Regions from separate parts of the Pseudidiomarina sp. PP-1MA genome, predicted to be linked through region 1. Evidence: predicted binding sites of a transcription regulator. Region 1 holds the regulator's gene; the other holds the start of a gene.
The links. Region 1 encodes ArgR, which controls arginine synthesis, uptake and breakdown. Its sites were predicted from a motif close to ANTGAATANNTATTCANT; they were not measured.
Positions count from the first base shown of each region.

Region 2: the regulator ArgR is predicted to act here: its motif matches at 3,779-3,796, upstream of AB8S08_RS10705 (aspartate aminotransferase family protein).

Region 1 covers NZ_CP165718.1:426,081-435,012, reverse strand. Annotated here, with positions in the region: gene folA (type 3 dihydrofolate reductase) at 1-57, opposite strand, end outside; gene cgtA (Obg family GTPase CgtA) at 70-1,248, opposite strand; gene rpmA (50S ribosomal protein L27) at 1,332-1,589, opposite strand; gene rplU (50S ribosomal protein L21) at 1,607-1,918, opposite strand; gene ispB (octaprenyl diphosphate synthase) at 2,133-3,104, opposite strand; gene AB8S08_RS01995 (rhomboid family intramembrane serine protease) at 3,137-3,688, opposite strand; gene mdh (malate dehydrogenase) at 3,722-4,654, opposite strand; gene argR (transcriptional regulator ArgR) at 4,834-5,301, shown strand; gene AB8S08_RS01980 (Dyp-type peroxidase) at 5,298-6,221, opposite strand; gene AB8S08_RS01975 (DUF885 family protein) at 6,388-8,193, shown strand; gene AB8S08_RS01970 (S41 family peptidase) at 8,190-8,932, opposite strand, start outside.
Region 2 covers NZ_CP165718.1:2,255,490-2,264,421, forward strand. Annotated here, with positions in the region: gene astD (succinylglutamate-semialdehyde dehydrogenase) at 1-1,389, opposite strand, end outside; gene astA (arginine N-succinyltransferase) at 1,389-2,414, opposite strand; gene AB8S08_RS10705 (aspartate aminotransferase family protein) at 2,433-3,647, opposite strand; gene AB8S08_RS10710 (aminodeoxychorismate/anthranilate synthase component II) at 3,829-4,440, opposite strand; gene trpS (tryptophan--tRNA ligase) at 4,470-5,474, opposite strand; gene rpe (ribulose-phosphate 3-epimerase) at 5,502-6,170, opposite strand; gene AB8S08_RS10725 (hypothetical protein) at 6,373-6,672, shown strand; gene AB8S08_RS10730 (DUF2970 domain-containing protein) at 6,692-6,910, shown strand; gene prlC (oligopeptidase A) at 6,970-8,932, opposite strand, start outside.

The DNA.
Region 1 (8,932 bases):
GCCATCTTTACCGATCACACGATTGGCTGCCATCGCAGCAACAAGAGCAATTAACATGGGCTTTCCATCCTATTTCTGGTAAACGACCTCGACATCATAATCATCGTCGTCAAAATCGTCATCATCGTCTTCGTCATCGTAGTCATCTTCATAAGCTTCTAATTGCTGCTTATGATAGTCATCCCACTTAAACTCGACGTTAGCTTTAGCCTCGGCTTCCATTTCTTCTGGAGTTGGCTTAGGCAGTGCCTCTAAGTAATTGACGATCTCTTTACACAGAGCGTCCGTGTTCACATGAGCTAAGCCGGAGATCTGATAAACTGGGCCGTCCCATTGCAAAGCTTCCTTCACTCGAGCAATGCCTTCAGCTATTTCTTCTTCAGACAGCAAGTCTACTTTGTTCACCACCAACCAACGCGGTTTAGCAGCCAACTCAGGGCTGTATTTCTCTAACTCTTGCACGATCGTTACTGCTTGCTCAGCTGGATCTGTCTCATCATAGGGAGCCAAATCAACAAGATGTAATAACAAACGGCAGCGTTCAAGATGCTTTAAGAAACGAATACCTAAGCCAGCGCCTTCAGCAGCACCTTCGATCAAGCCTGGAATGTCTGCGATCACAAAGCTCGCATGTGGTACCGGACGTACCACGCCTAAGTTAGGCACCAAGGTGGTAAACGGATAATCCGCTACTTTAGGTTTCGCTGCTGACACCGAACGAATAAAGGTAGATTTGCCAGCATTTGGCATGCCCAGCAAACCAACGTCAGCCAACAGCATTAATTCTAACTTGAGGTTACGAATTTCACCCGGCGTACCCATGGTTTTTTGCCGTGGGGCGCGGTTGGTTGAGCTCTTAAAACGAGCGTTACCAAGACCGTGAAAGCCGCCCTTGGCGACCATTCTACGTAACCCATGGCGAGTTAAATCGCCCAGCACTTCACCGGTTTCGATATCAGTAGCGCGGGTACCCACAGGCACCTTCAGCACCAAATCTTCACCACGCTTACCGGTACAGTTTTTGCCTGAACCGTTTTCACCGCGCTGAGCCCGATGAAAGCGCTCAAACTGATAATCAATTAAGGTATTGATATTTTCATCAGCTTCTAGATAAACGTCACCGCCATCGCCGCCATCACCCCCATCAGGTCCCCCTTTTGGGATGTATTTTTCACGGCGAAAGCCTACCACGCCGTTACCGCCGTCGCCTGCTTCTACGCGAATTTGAACTTCATCTACAAACTTCATGATTACCTACCTGCTTACATGAAAAAACCCCGCCACATCGGACGGGGTTTCTTATTTCTTTCGCGAGCTCGTTTAAACTGAAATTATTCAGTAACGATGCTTACGTATTTGCGGTTTTTAGGACCTTTTTCCGCAAAAGAAACTTTGCCGTCCGCTAACGCGAACAAAGTATGGTCACGACCGATACCTACGTTGTCACCAGCGTGGAACTTAGTACCACGTTGACGAACGATGATGCTGCCAGCTAATACTGATTCACCACCAAAGCGTTTCACACCCAGACGTTTACTTTCTGAGTCACGACCGTTACGAGTTGAGCCTGCGGCTTTCTTGTGTGCCATTTGTCGTTACTCCTTAATTAACCGTTAATACCAGTGATTTTCACTTCGGTGAACCACTGACGATGACCTTGGCGTTTCATGTGGTGCTTACGACGACGGAACTTGATAATGTTCACTTTGTCTGCACGACCATGATTGATAACTTCCGCCTTGATAGATCCACCAGAAACAAAAGGTGCGCCGATTTTAACGTCGTCACCGTTCGATAGCATTAATACTTGATCGAACTCAACCACATCACCGGTGGCTGCTTCCAGCTTTTCCAGGCGGACGATTTGGCCTTCAGTTACACGGTGTTGCTTACCGCCACTTTGGAATACTGCGTACATAGATTTTCTCCGATTGATCCTCACCGAGGTGGTGAGGGTTTCTTTATTTAAATCTGGGCGCGAATTGTACATAAACTCGCGAGGCGAGTAAAGTGCAAATACGATGTTAGCTGTTAGCTATTAGCTATTAGCTATTAAGTGCGACACAAAACCGCTCTTGCTCTTCAAACCAATAGCTAATGACTTATAGCCAATCGCGCTCTTGCTCTTAAAATTACGCAATTCGGTCCACGGCGATGGCGGCGAGAGCGTGCAGTGCGTCGCGATAGGGCGATGGCGGTAGCTGTTGTAATTGTTGTTGGGCTAATTCGGCTTCGGCCAAGGCGCGGTTACGGGTGTATTCTAGTGCGCCGGTGCGCTGCATGGCAGCTAGTACCGCGGCTAAATGCTGGCGGCCATTGCCCTGCTCGATGGCTTGGCGAATCAGGTTAGCTTCGCTATCGTTGCCGTGCCACATGGCGTACAACAGCGGCAGCGTTGGCTTACCTTCGGCCAGGTCATCACCGGCTTGTTTACCCATAGTGTCGCTATCGGCGGTGTAATCCAACAAGTCATCGACCAGCTGGAAAGCGGTACCAAGGTGGCGGCCGTAGGCTGCTAACGCAGCTTCGACGGGCTCCGGCTGAGCTGCCAGTACCGCGCCTAACTGAGTGGCCGCTTCAAACAGTTTGCCGGTTTTGCCGTAAATCACCTCAAAGTAGCTGGTTTCTGTAGTGTCCGGGTCGTTACAGTTCATCAACTGCAGCACTTCGCCTTCAGAAATAATATTGGTGGCGTCAGCTAGGATTTTCATCACCTTCATGGAGTTTAAGGTGACCATTAATTGAAAGGCGCGCGTGTATAAAAAGTCACCAACCAGCACGCTGGCTTCGTTACCAAACACGGCGTTGGCGGTTTTTTCGCCGCGGCGTAATTCAGAAGCATCAACCACATCGTCATGTAACAAGGTAGCGGTGTGGATAAACTCGACGATAGTGGCTAACGTGAGATGGCCATGGCCTTGGTAACCCACGGCACGTGCGGCAGTTACTGCTAACAGTGGGCGCAAGCGTTTGCCGCCACTATTCACAATGTATAAGCCGAGTTGGTTAATCAGTGCTACATCTGACTGTAATTCGCTGCCAATTAATTGATTGACGCCGGCCATGTCTTCGGCCATTAACGCATTGATCTGTTTTAGGTTCATTGCTTAGTGCTGCTTAGCTGCCACAAGTAAAATCATGGCGCAGATTGTACACTATTTTTTGCTTGGGAGCAGCGAAAAACCACCAGCGCTAGCACAAATCCACTGACGATACCGCCACTATGGGCGTACAGTGCTATGCCTTCAACCAAGCTAGGAAAGCTAAAATCAAGCAGGCTTTTGATCAGGATACCTAGCACGATAGCAGCGCCGATCCATTGTTTAGCCAACGCATCTTGCAACGCGGCGTAGGCGAATAAGCCATACAAGGCGCCTGAAAAGCCGGCATAGATTTCGTGGCCTGGGGCAAACCAGAGTTGGCTCAGGCTACTTACGATGGCTACTGGGAGCAGGACCCACCAATCTTGATTTCGTTGCAATTGGGCCGGAAATAACAGCCAAGCAATCCAAATGCCAGCCACATTGAACCACAAATGGGCTTGGTCATGATGCATCAGGTTCGCGGTGAGGGGTTGCCACCAAGCGCCTGCATAAACTTGCGCGGTGACCATAAACCAGGCGGAATGCCAAGGTGTTAGCAGGTAATAACAGATAACAAGCAGAGCGCTAAGTGCACTAGGTACCATTAGGCTCTGCTTGAACGTCTTCAATGGTTTAGCTTACTTAACGAAGTCTAAACCAATTTGGATGTCGTTTTTCAAACCGTCTAACATGTCGGCTTTGGCTTTTTCTTCGTAAGCGCTTAATTCGCCGTAAGACAGGATTTCTTCAACACCGTTAGCGCCAAGGCGAACTGGGTGAGCGAAGAACAAGGCATCTTTACCGTCGGTTTCAACGTAAGTGCACTCTACAACGCTGTTGTCGCCTTGCAGTGCCTTCACCAGTGACAAGCAGAAGCGCGCTGCTGCTTGGCCCATAGATAAGGTAGCAGAGCCGCCGCCAGCTTTAGCTTCAACCACTTCAGTACCCGCATTTTGAATACGCTTAGTTAGCGCTTCAATTTGCTCGTCGGTAAAGCTTAGGCCTGTTTGTGACAACAATGGCAGGATGGTGGTGCCGCTGTGGCCACCAATCACAGGAACTGTGACTTCAGCTGGGTTTTTACCGTGAATTTCAGCCACAAACGTTTCTGCACGAATCACGTCTAAGGTAGTCACACCAAACAATTTGTTTTTGTTGTAAACGCCTTTTTTCTCTAACACTTTTTTAGCGATAGCAACGGTAGTATTCACTGGGTTGGTGATGATGCCGATGCAAGCCGTTGGGCAGTTGTCCGCAATAGCTTCGATCAGGTTAGCAACGATACCAGCGTTGATGTTGAACAGGTCAGAACGGTCCATACCTGGCTTACGTGGTACACCAGCTGGGATTAATACGATGTCGCTGCCCACTAACGCAGAAGCTAGGTCGTCTTTGCCGTAACCTTTTACGCTAACCGCCGTTGGGATGTGGCTGAGATCGACAGCAACACCAGGAACAACTGGCGCTACATCGTATAAAGCCAACTCTGTACCAACTGGTAATTGGGTTTTCAAAAGTAATGATAGTGCTTGACCGATACCACCGGCTGCACCTAAAACTGCAACTTTCATCTCAGACTCCATCCATTTATGTGGGGAAATTTAGGCCAAAAACTCTACTCTCTTTTAGCGAAAAATACAACGGGCGACCGCCTGACTAGGCGCTTATCTTGTATTGCTGTACACTCAGCAGCTACTCTGTAAATCCATAATAATAACTAGCAACCAGAAAATCATAGAGAGATATACCCATGGCCGACCCTAAAGCTGCTGATTTAATTGAAGCCTTCAAAGCGCTACTCAAAGAGGAGTGTTATGGCTCGCAGGGAGAGATTGTTGAACAGCTAAAAGAGCTTGGTTTTACTAACATTAGTCAGTCTAAAGTGTCGCGCATGTTGAGCAAGTACGGCGCCGTGCGCACCCGCAATGCGCGCCAAGAAATGGTCTATTGTTTACCCGCAGAATTAGGCATCCCGAGCACCCATGCGCCATTAACGCAGCTTGTTTTAGATATTCAACACAATGATGTGATGGTGATCATTCGAACCACCCCTGGCGCCGCCCAGTTGATCGCGCGGTTGTTAGATTCGGTGGGCAAGCAAGAAGGCGTACTCGGCACCATTGCCGGCGATGATACGATTTTTATTGCCCCGGTGAAGGTTGCGCAGATTGAAGAAACCATGCGCAACGTGCAACAGTTGTTCGATAGCGTCAGTTAGAGCTGTCCTTGCTGCTGTAAGAAATCAACGGACGGGGCAAAGTAAGCACTATTGCTGATGGCCTCGATGTAATCTAGCAGCGGATCGTAATCGCCTTGGCTATCGGCCAGATAACGTTGTTTGAGCCAGGTATGCAGATGGCTGGGTTGGCCGGTGCAATACAAGCCTAACAAGCCCTGCTCGCGCAAATTTCCCCATGGCATGTTCTGTCGTAGCAGCTCTAACGGTTGCTCGTTGGCATCCAGTAACCGCGCGGCACGGCTGTGGCTGACTTGGCTTAGCAAGGCTTCACTGATGCGCTCGCCGGTGACTTTTTTGCGCCCCATCACATGCTCTTGCATATCGGTGCTGAGCTGTTCCCAGCGGCGCAAATCGTGCCGAAATTTCTGCAAATAAATGTAGCTACCGGCGGCAAACACAGGATCATCCTGTACCAGTGCCACTTGGCGACGGCGCAGCCCCCGTGGATTATCAGGCGCTTCTATAAAGCCCAATAAATCACGGCCATCCATAAATCTGAAGGTGGTGATTTGCTCAACAAGCTCGACGTCATGACCAAGCCATTCAAGTAAGGTGCGAGCGGCTTGAAAGTTAACATCAAACCGATCCGAACGAATGTTGAGTAATAAATCGAAAGACTCCCGTGGCGCTTGTCGGTCGCCATCGCTCACCTCAGGAAAGCCGGTTAATTGTAACGGCCGCACATGACTGTAAAGAATATCCCAATAATCACTACCGATGGCCACCATGCCATTGAGCATGGCTTCAGAGAAACGTGCATCTAGGCCTTCGAGCAACATGGGAATCCGCGCCAGCTTACGCCGCACGGTATCCACCTCATCAGTCATCACGTTCAACAGTAACGTGATGCCGTGCAAATTAGGTTCTGCGTATACGCCTGATTGTGCTTGTGCCGTCATGGTCGCTTACCTACCTGGTAAATTCCTCGAAAAAAAACGCGTATCGGTCGATTAATGTTTGCAATTATCCGTTGGCCCCGCACAATGTTATGTTTGGTTAGTCTATTCTGCCAAGCTTTGTAGCAAAAAAGTAGTGTAGCAAAATAAATGTCTTTTTGGAGAACCTATGCGTACCCCTTCGTCTTACTTATCAACGGCTTTAGTTGCTGCCTTAGCGGTAACCCTTTCAGGCTGTGCTAGTAGTGGTGCTGGTACTGCTAGCGCTGATGCGCCAGCCGCCACTGCGGTTACCCGCGCGGCTAGTGCTGATCAAGCTTTTAGCGAGCTCGCTGATAGCATTTATCAGGCTTATTTGAACCAAGGCCGCGGAGTAGAACTAACGGATATGAGCCCAGTGGCGGTAACCGCACGCGCTGAGCAACAACGGCAATGGTTACAACAGTTGCAGCAAGTACCGGTAGCTGAGCTATCGCGCCAGCAGCAAATTAACCACCGAATGCTGGTTTATCGGCTCCAAAATGCCGTTGATAGCTACGATTACAACGACCATTACCAACCGCTCAATGCCGAGGGTGGCTTTCATAGCAATCTTAGTTTTATGGTTAGCAACACCGCCTTTCGCAGCGCCCAAGACTATCAAGATTACTTAACTCGGCTGCAATCTATTCCGCGTTATTTAGAGCAACAAACTGCATGGTTGCAACGCGGCTTGGCGGCTGGTTACAGTCAACCACAAGCGGCTATGAAGGGCTTTGAAGAAAGTATCAGCGCCTACATTGTGCAAGACCCAAGTGAGAGCGTGTTCTTTGCCCCTTTCACCGAAGCCAAACCAGCGTTTGTTAGCGACCAGCAGTGGCAACAATTTGGCGCTCGCGCGCAAGACATCATTGACGACGAGGTGGTGCCTGCCTATCAGCAATTGTTTAATTACATGGTGATGGATTATTTACCCAATAGTCGCACCAGCATCGGTGCGAGTGAGCTACCAAACGGTGCTGATTATTACCAAAACCGCATCAAGCATTACACCACTTTAGATTTGACCCCTGCTGAGATCCATCAAATGGGCTTAGCCGAAGTCAAACGTATCCGTAATGAGATGGCGTTAGTGATTGAAAAAACTGGCTTTGAAGGCAGTTTTGCAGAATTCACTGATTATTTACGCAACGACCCGAAGTTTTATCCGCAAAGTGCCGAGGAGCTGCTGCAATACGCGTCTTATATTGCTAAGAAGATGGATGGTGAGCTTCCTAAGTTCTTTAAATTGCTGCCGCGCCAGCCCTATGGCATAGCCCCGGTGCCAGCAGAGATTGCGCCTAAGTACACCACCGGCCGCTATGCTGGCACCAGTCGTGATGACCGTGCCAGCTTTTATTGGGTCAATACCTATGCACTGGAGCGCCGCCCGCTGTATCAGATGGAGGCGTTAACCTTGCACGAGGCGGTACCTGGACATCACTTGCAAGGAGCGCTAGCGCGTGAAATGGAAGACTTACCAGCTTACCGTCGCCACACGTACATTTCTGCTTTTGGCGAAGGTTGGGGCTTGTATGCCGAGTGGCTAGGTAAAGAAGCTGGTTTTTATCAAGACCCTTACAGTGACTTTGGTCGGCTCAGCTACGAAATGTGGCGTGCCGCTCGATTGGTGGTAGATACCGGCATGCACGCCATGGGTTGGAGCCGTGACCAAGCGATGGAGTTTATGGCTTCGAATACGGCACTAAGTATGCATAACGTGCAAACAGAAATTGATCGATACATTACCTGGCCTGGGCAAGCTTTGTCTTACAAACTAGGTGAGATGCTGATCCGTAAGCTACGCATTGAAGCCGAAGATGCCCTTGGTGCTCATTTTGATATTCGCGAGTTTCACCATCAGGTGCTGAAAAACGGCAGTGTGCCGCTCGATATTTTGGAACAAGAAGTACGGGCTTGGATTGATGCTAGCGTGCAAACGCAAGCCAACAGCTAACGCACCGGAAACACCCAAGTCGCCGGCAATTCCTGATCGGGAACTAAGCCGGTGCCTTCGGGTAACGCCTGACCATGACCGTCAAGCAGGGTGGCTGGGGCGTACATAGAGACCCCGATGATCCAGCCGTTGGGTAGGCTCTTCACAATGGTTGGCGAGAAGGCCCCGCGAGTGGTTTGGCCATGCAAGCTAAAGCCGCGTAAACGCAACGCTTGGGCTAAATGTTCAGCGGCACTGGCGGTTATTTCACTCACTAACACCCGCCCCCCTTGATACAGACGACTCAAATCGGGACGCCGTTGCTCGGTTAGCTGATGCTGATTGATACTCGCAAAAGGCAAAGGTTGCGCTTGCAAACTCAAGGCTAGTTGGCTGGCCAGTAGCAGGCTGCCACCTTCGTTGAAACGCAAATCTATGAGTAAGCTGGGGGGCTTGCCAAGGCTCTGACTGGCTTTTTTGAGATCGCTGGCGAGCTTATCTAACGCGCGTTGTAAGCAGCGCTGACCAGCCTCGCTATAACTCACTTCAACTTGCTGCAGGCCTTGTTGTGCGCTGGTAAAACCATGCAGCCGTAACACGCCCAGATAATATTCGCCAGAGCTCAGCAATCCCCACCACAAGGCTTGTTCGCAATCGTTATAGAGTACACTTTGTTGCAACTCCTGCTGCCATTGCTGGCGGGATAGTTCGCGTTGCGCCTCGCCCACAGTAAATGGGTTAACGCGATAATAAGCTCCAA
Region 2 (8,932 bases), 880 kb from region 1:
ATCAGCTGCATAATAAGCGCTGGCACGATGGTTACCACTTGCACCAATACCACCAAACGGCGCTGCACTACTGGCTCCGGTGATAGGCTTGTTCCAATTCACAATACCGGCGCGAATGCGTCTGAAGAAGTAACGATAGGTTTCTTCGCTATCACACAAAATACCAGCCGACAAACCATAGCGAGTGTTGTTCGCTTCAGCAATGGCAGCATCAAGGTCGGTATAGCGATACACTTTGAGTAACGGCCCAAAATGCTCGATGTCAGGCATTTCTTTCACCTGAGTGACATCCAAAATGCCTGGCGTAACAAAGCCCAAGTGATGATCTTTCTGGAGCATTTTCAACAATACTTTAGCACCCGCATCAATCAAATCATTTTGCGCTTTCACCATATCGCTGGCGGCTTTAGCAGAAATCATCGCACCCATAAAAGGTTGTGGGTCGGCTTCGTAGTCGCCTACTTCAATCTGTTCGGCAACTTCAATCAGACGTTTCAAAATGGCGTCGCCATTAGCGCTTTTTTCGATAAACAAGCGACGGGCACAAGTACAACGTTGGCCAGAGGTAACGAAAGCTGATTGCACAATATCGTGTACGGCAGCATCAATATCAGCGACGTCTTTCACTAACAGTGGGTTATTACCGCCCATTTCTAGCGCTAAAATCTTATCCGGACGTCCTGCAAATTGCTTGTGTAATACATGACCAGTGCCTGAAGACCCGGTAAAGAATAGGCCATCAATCTGCATGTGTGCAGACAATGATTTACCCGTTTCAACCAAACCCTGCACTAAGTTGATCACACCTTTAGGAATGCCCGCTTCCTGCCACAGTTTCACCGTAAACTCGGCCACTTTGGGGGTCATTTCACTGGGCTTAAAGACTACCGTGTTACCGGCTAGTAACGAGGGTACAATGTGGCCATTAGGCAAATGCCCAGGAAAGTTATACGGACCATAAACTGCAACCACCCCGTGAGGCTTATGACGCACAAAAGCCTTACCACCTGCCATGGGGTTTTCAACGGTACCAGTACGCTCTTGATAAGCTCGCTCAGAAATCGCAACTTTACCAATCATAGCAGCGACTTCGGTTAAGGTTTCCCATACCGGCTTACCTGTTTCTTCAGCAATAATATGGGCAAATTTTTGTTTGTTTTCTTCGAGTAATTCAGCAAAACGCTTACAAATAGCTAGGCGCTCTTCAAAGCTACGATCAGCCCAAGCCACAAAAGCAGTGCGAGCGGCCAGCACTGCTGTATCAACCTGTTCGGCTGAGGCGGCCTTGCCTTCCCAAATAATCTCATCACGCGCTGGGTTGATTGATTTAAATAAATCGCCTTCGCCACTCACCCATTCGCCATTAATAAATAAGTTCTTATCGGTCATTACTGTTCTCCTGTCAGACTGACAATCCGCACCTGGTCACCATCTTCAACGCGCAACGCGGCGCTATGGCGTGCTTCCATCACCACATGATCATCATGTACTTGAATGCGAGCTTGAATCGCGCGGAAATCCGCAACGCGGGTATTACATACAATGTAACGGGCTGATTCTGTTACCGGCCCGATTTTAACTGGTAAGCGCTTACTCTCACGTACACTCTTAATATTTGCTACTTCAGCTTCTACGGTAGGTCCGGCATCAAAAATATCGACATAACCACGACAACGAAAGCCTTCGGCTTGTAACATTTTTAAGGCTGGCCGCGTATTCTCATGCACCTGACCAATAACGGCCTGGGCTTCCGGTGGTAGCAAACTTACATACACAGGATGCTGCGGCATCAATTGTGCCACAAAGGCTTTCTCGCCAATTCCGGTAAGGTAGTCAGCTTGGGTAAAATCCATCCGAAAGAAATGCTGCTGCAACCATCCCCAAAAAGGCGATTCGCCATTTTCATCTGATACACCACGCATCTCAGCAATAGCCAATGGACTAAAGCGCTGTCTAAATTCAGCCATAAACAGCATCCGAAAGCGCGATAGCACCCGACCGTTCATATTCTTGCGAAACGGCTCGCGCAAAAAGAGAGTACATAGCTCGCTCACACCTGTGTAGTCATTACACAAGGTTAAGGTTTCTTGCGCGTTATAAATATCGAGCTCTTTACTGTGGTGAACGACTTTACCTAGCCGATAATGATAGAAAGAATCGGTTAAGCCAACTGCGGCTTCAATACCACTGACGCCAACAATCTCTCCTGACTTGGTATCTTCCATAACAAACAAGTAGCCTTCTTCACCAGGCTCACTCACATGAGCACGGGCAAAGGCTTCTTGAGCTCTGGCAATACGACGTTGGAGTAAGGTTTCATCAACTGGCAACGAGGTAAAACCATGTCCAGACTCAACTGCACAGGTATAAAGCGCCGCATAATCCTGCGGCGCTATCGGACGAACCACTAACATAAAGTGTCTCCGTGAGGATTAGCCAGCTAGCTTGGCAACAGCTCGTTCAAAGCGCGCTAACCCTTCCAGAATATCTTGCTCTGGAATAATCAACGACGGCGTAAAACGAATCACACTTGGCCCGGCCACTAGTACCATCACACCTTCAGCGGCTGCTGCATTTAAAAAGTCGCGAGCTTTACCATCGAATTTTTCAGTTAGCTCCGCACCTAGCAACAAACCTTGGCCACGGATATCTTGGAACACGCCATATTTTTCGTTGATTTGCTGCAGGGTGGTTTTGAACAACTGTTCGCGTTGTTTCACGCCGGCTAACACATCATCGGTGTTCACTACATCGAATACCGCTTCAGCAACAGCACAAGCCAACGGGTTACCACCGTAAGTACTGCCGTGAGTACCAGGTTTTAAGTGAGCAGCAATCTCTGCTGTGGTCAACATGGCACCGATCGGGAAGCCTCCACCTAGCGACTTAGCCGAGGCTAAAATATCTGGGGTTACACCCAACTGTTGATAAGCATACAAACTACCGGTACGCCCAAAACCTGTTTGCACTTCATCAAAAATCAACAACGCATTGTATTTATCACACAACTCACGCACGCCTTTGACAAACTCTGCATCAGGGCTAATAACACCACCTTCACCCTGCAAAGGTTCCATCATGATCGCACAAGTCTTATCAGACATTAACGCTTCTAGTGCAGCCAAGTTGTTGTAATCAACGTGCTCAATGGCACCAGGTTTTGGCCCAAAACCGTCCGAATAAGCAGCTTGACCACCTACTGTTACAGTAAAGAACGTACGGCCGTGAAAACCTTTATTGAAAGCGATAATTTGGTCTTTTTCTGGTCCGAATTTATCTAACGCCCAACGTCGCGCCAATTTTAATGCGGCTTCGTTCGCTTCTGCGCCTGAGTTTGCGAAATAAACCCGGTCGGCAAAGGTAGCGTCAGTTAACTTTTGCGCTAAGCGCAGCGCTGGCTCGTTAGTGAAAACGTTACTTAAATGCCACAGTTTGTTGCCCTGCTCAGTTAGCGCTTGCACCATCGCTGGGTGGCAATGGCCTAAACAATTCACCGCAATACCACCGGCAAAATCGACATATTCAGTACCGGCTTGGTCCCACACGCGTGACCCTTCGCCTTTCACTGGAATCATCTGCGCTGGGTTGTAGTTGGGTACCATCACGTCATCAAAGGTGGCGCGAGTTACGGATAATTTATTAGTCATAGCTGCCTCGTTTTGTTATCGATTAAAGCACTTTTAAGTGCAGCTATTATCGCAGAAAAAAGCACCGTTGTCGTGCTTACAGCGTAGAAAAAATGCGGGCTAGAGAGGTGGTTAGCTAAGCTTGCAGAGCCGCTGCATAATTATGCATCAGCTAGCCCTTTTGCTGCATATTAAGTTGTTCTTAAGGCGTTGCTAACTGGGTTTCATCGGGAGCCTGACAATGGCGTAAAAAGGCGGCAAATAGCTCATGCCCGAATTCAGTTTCTATCGCCTCAGGATGATATTGCACGCCCCAGACCGGAAGCTGCTGATGTCGCAGTGCCATGATTTCGCTCTCGCCAGCAGCAGTCTCAACCCAAGCATCAACCACTAATTCTGGCGGCACGCTGTCTGGCTGCACCAGCAAGGAATGATAACGAGCCACCTTGAATGGAGTAGGCAAACCGGCAAACAGCCCTTGCTGTTGATGTTGCAACAACGAAGTTTTACCGTGCATGACGGTGCCGGCACGCACGACTTTCCCGCCAAACACCTGCGCGATGGCTTGATGCCCTAAACACACGCCTAGAATCGGAACATGTCCTGCAAATTCTCTAATAGCGGCAAGACTAATCCCAGCATCATCTGGCGTGCAAGGGCCTGGAGAAATCACCAAACCAGTCAGTGGTAGCGCAGCGATTTCAGCAAGGGTTATCTGATCGTTACGCACTACTTTTAGGTTCGCACCTAGCTCCCAAAAGTAGCGCGCGACATTGTGAGTAAATGAGTCATAGTTATCAATCAGTAATAACACCAGCGCGTCTCACTACTTTTGTCTAGAACTTAAGGGCGTGGCACAAAACCAATCACATCATAGACTTTACGCAGAGTTGCTGCCGCATGTTCACTCGCGGCAGTAGCTCCCGCTGCCATCACCTGATTCAAATAATCAAGGTTATTACGGTACTCATGATAACGCTGCTGAATAGGCTCCAACATGGCAACCACAGCTTCTGCGGTTTCTTTTTTCAGATGTCCGTACATTTTGCCTTCAAAACTAGGGACTAACTCAGCGATAGGTTGTCCCGTAGCAGCCGACATAATTGACAGTAAATTTGAAACGCCCGGCTTCTCTTCTGGATTAAAATAAATCCGTGCCTGCTCATCTGAATCAGTTACAGCTCGTTTTAATTTCTTCTCGATTTTTTTCGGGTCTTCTAACAAGCCAATAAAATTATTCTCGTTGTCGTCTGACTTTGACATCTTTTTATTCGGATCTTGCAAGCTCATAACCCTTGCACCCACTTCTGGAATGAAAGGATCAGGAATGGTAAAAACATCGCCATACAGATTATTAAATCGGGTAGCCACATCGCGCGCCAGCTCTAAATGCTGCTTCTGATCATTACCCACCGGCACTTCGTTCGCTTGATATAACAAAATATCTGCTGCCATCAATGCTGGGTAGGTGTACAGACCTGCATTGATATTATTGGCGTGACGATCTGATTTATCTTTAAACTGGGTCATCCGATTCAATTCACCCATTTGGGTGTAACAATTGAGCACCCAAGCTAGCTGCGCATGCTCTGGTACATGGGACTGGACAAAAATCACACTTTTTTGAGGATCTAACCCACACGCCATATAAAGTGCTAGCCCATCCAGTGTGGCTGAACGTAGCTGAGCTGGGTCTTGGCGTACCGTGATGGCATGTAAATCCACCAACATAAACCGACAATCATGAGTATCCTGCATTTTTACCCATTGGCGTAACGCACCAATGTAGTTACCAATAGATAATTGTCCTGACGGCTGACAGCCACTTAATACGATAGGTTTACTCATGCTGAAAAGATTCCATTAAATAATTCATTAAACTTTAGCTAACTCATTGCGCATCGCTGCTATCACAGCTGCATAGTCAGGCTGATTGAAAATCGCCGAACCCGCCACAAACATATCAGCGCCTGCCGCCGCAATTTCGGCAATATTATCGACTTTGACACCGCCATCAATTTCTAGCCGAATATCGCGTCCACTGGCATCAATACGCTGCCTCACTTGTTTTAGTTTCGCTAGCGTCGACGGAATAAACGACTGCCCACCAAATCCTGGGTTCACCGACATTAACAAAATAACGTCGAGTTTATCCATCACATAATCTAGATAGTGCAGGGGCGTGGCCGGATTAAATACCAAGCCGGCCTGGCAGCCGGCTGCTTTTATCTGCTGCAAAGAACGATCGATATGGGTTGAGGCTTCAGGATGAAAGGTAATGATGGAAGCGCCAGCAGCCGCAAAATCATCGATCATTCGGTCTACCGGTTGTACCATTAAATGGACATCAATAGGAGCTTTAATACCGTAGTCTCGTAGCGCTTTACATACCATTGGGCCGATGGTTAAGTTCGGCACAAAATGGTTGTCCATCACATCAAAATGAACGACATCAGCGCCCGCCTGCAACACTGCGTCAACCTCTTCGCCCAGCCGCGCAAAATCAGCTGAGAGAATAGACGGAGCAATAAGATAGTCAGCCATAAAAACCTCTGCTAGCGAAATATCCACTAAGTGTAACAGAGCTAAGTGCGCTTAGCAGTCAAAAAAATGCGTTTTTAAGAGTGGCGAATGAACCTTATTCCTGCTATTTTAGTAGTCTAATTGTTAACCAAATTTACGTGATTCACCTCATCGATAAATTTAGCTAAAGCCGAATCAACCCTTATTTAAATGGAGGTCAGTTATGAAGTTGCGATTAATGATAATTGCAGTTATTACTGGCACGATTTTGTCTGGCGCTTTTCTAGCACCAGCATGGCAAACGACAGCTAGCAATTACACCCAACAGTGCGAGCAGTTATTAGATGTCAGTGAACAGCACAGTTCACTAGAAGCTTGTGTTGCGCCAGCCAAGCAAGTTTCTTGGCATGCGTGGTTTACTGGGCAAAGCCGCTCGACGCAGTTTCACTTTTTAGATTTGTTCGAGCTACTTTTCAATAGTAAAGACAAGTCTAAGCGCCACTACGAAAATCCACTTCAATAGCCTAAAAGTAGACCTGCTTATGCTGCCTAGCGTCGATAATACTCATGTTGAAAAACCTGGTTTATTGGCCGTCATTGTCAGTGTCCTAGCAGCCATGTTTGGGGTGCAAACCGAAGCCAATCGCAAGCGCGATTTCAACAAGGGCAACCCCTTGTTGTTTATTGGCATTGGCGTGGTCTTTGCGGTGTTGTTCGTATTAGGTTTAGTGCTGCTTGTTAACACGATTCTAGCGAGTTGATAGCAACTGCTGTCAGCAAAAAAAGCCAGCTTTTTAGCTGGCTTTTTTGTACTTTACTCTTACTCAGCAGCCACCAACTGCTCAAACGAGGTAATGCCGCTGTGACGCAATAATGCATCCACTTGTGGTTCTCGCCCACGAAATGCTTTGAACAGCTCCATAGCATCCTGCGAGCCACCCCGTTCTAGGATGCTGCGCAAAAAGTCTTGCCCCGTGCGCCGATTAAAGATGCCTTCTTCTTCAAAACGCGCAAAAGCATCCGCCGAAAGGACCTCGGCCCATTTGTAGCTGTAATAACCAGCTGCATAACCGCCAGCAAAAATATGTCCAAAGCTATGCTGAAAACGATTACTTGCCGGCGGCTTTCGCACTGCCACTTGTTCGCGCACTTGATCTAAAATGGTTTGAATTTGCTGTTCTTGTTGCGGATCGAAATCACGATGAATACGCAAATCAAACAGACTAAACTCAAGTTGTCGTACCATTTGCATGGCCGATTGAAAGTTCCGTGCAGCTAGCATGTTGTCAAGTAACTGAGTTGGCAGCGGTTCACCGGTTTCGTAGTGACCAGAGATCATCGCTAAAGCATCCGGCTCCCAACACCAATTTTCTAAAAATTGCGACGGTAACTCCACCGCATCCCAAGCGACACCATTGATTCCTGATACCCCAGCAACATCTATTTTGGTCAGCATATGGTGTAAACCATGGCCGAATTCATGAAACAGAGTGAGCACTTCGTCATGGGTAAACAGAGCCGGTTTGTCACCTACGGGCTTATTAAAATTACAGGTTAAAAAGGCTACCGGTAGTTGCAATGATTGCTGGGTGGTTATCCTGCGTACCGCACAGTCAGCCATCCAAGCGCCACCGCGTTTGCCGCTTCGCGCATAAAGATCAAGGAAGAAACTACCACGCAGATCGCCATTATTGTCACTGATTTGGTAATAGCGTACATGCTCATGCCAACCTTCGAAGGCTTGGCTGGCCTCTATCTTTAACCCAAACAGAGTTTCAACCACGCGGAATAAGCCATTGATAACCTGTTGCTCAGGAAAGTAAGGCCGTAGCTCTTCGTCCGAGATAGCATATTCTTGCTGTTTCAGCTTCTCGCTGTAATAAGGAACATCCCAAGCAGCAAGGTCAGTTTTACCTTGCTGCGCAGCAAACTCAACTACCTGCTGATACTCTTGTTTCGCTTGAGGTAACGATTTCTCTGCTAGGTCTTGCAAAAAGCCTTCAACTTGAGCCGGGCTATCCGCCATTTTGGTGGCAAGGGATAATTCGGCATAATTCGAAAAACCAAGCAATTGTGCCAACTCATGCCGCAATGCCAAAATTTCATCCATCAGTTCGGAGTTATCATACTGACCAGCTTGTGGCCCTTGATCCGACGCCCGCGTAGTGAAGGCTTCATACATGGTTTGTCGAAGCGGTTCATAATCGGCATACGTCATTACTGGCAGGTAGCTTGGGATATCGAGACCAAAGCGCCAGCCTTGTTGATTGTGCTCGGCCGTAGCTGCCGCCGCAGCAGCGACCGCACTTTCAGGTAGCCCAGCTAACCAGTCGGCTTGCTGTTGCAGTTCTGGCGTCACTAAAAAATGCCAATTATCAGTCGCATCTAGTAAGTTATTGCTAAACTGTGAGGATAATTCGGAAAGCCTTGATTGAATGTCAGCATAGCGTTGTTTCGCTGCTCCTGTTAACGCCACCCCCGACAACTCAAAATCACGTAAGGTATCGGTAATAACCTTACGTTGGGCTTGGCTAAGCTCAGTAAAACTAGCGCTATCTGCTAGGGTTTTAAAGGCTTGATACAGGCCTTCGTGTTGGCCGACATAGGTGCCATATTCAGATAGTAGCGGTAAACATTGATCGTGGGCACTGCGCAACTCGGCTGAGCTTACCACGGCATTCAAATGAGAAACCGGTGCCCAACTACGCTCAAGCTTGTCATCCACCTCTTCGAGTGGCGCTACTAAAGCCTCCCAAGTGCGTTCAGGTTGCCCTAATACAGCC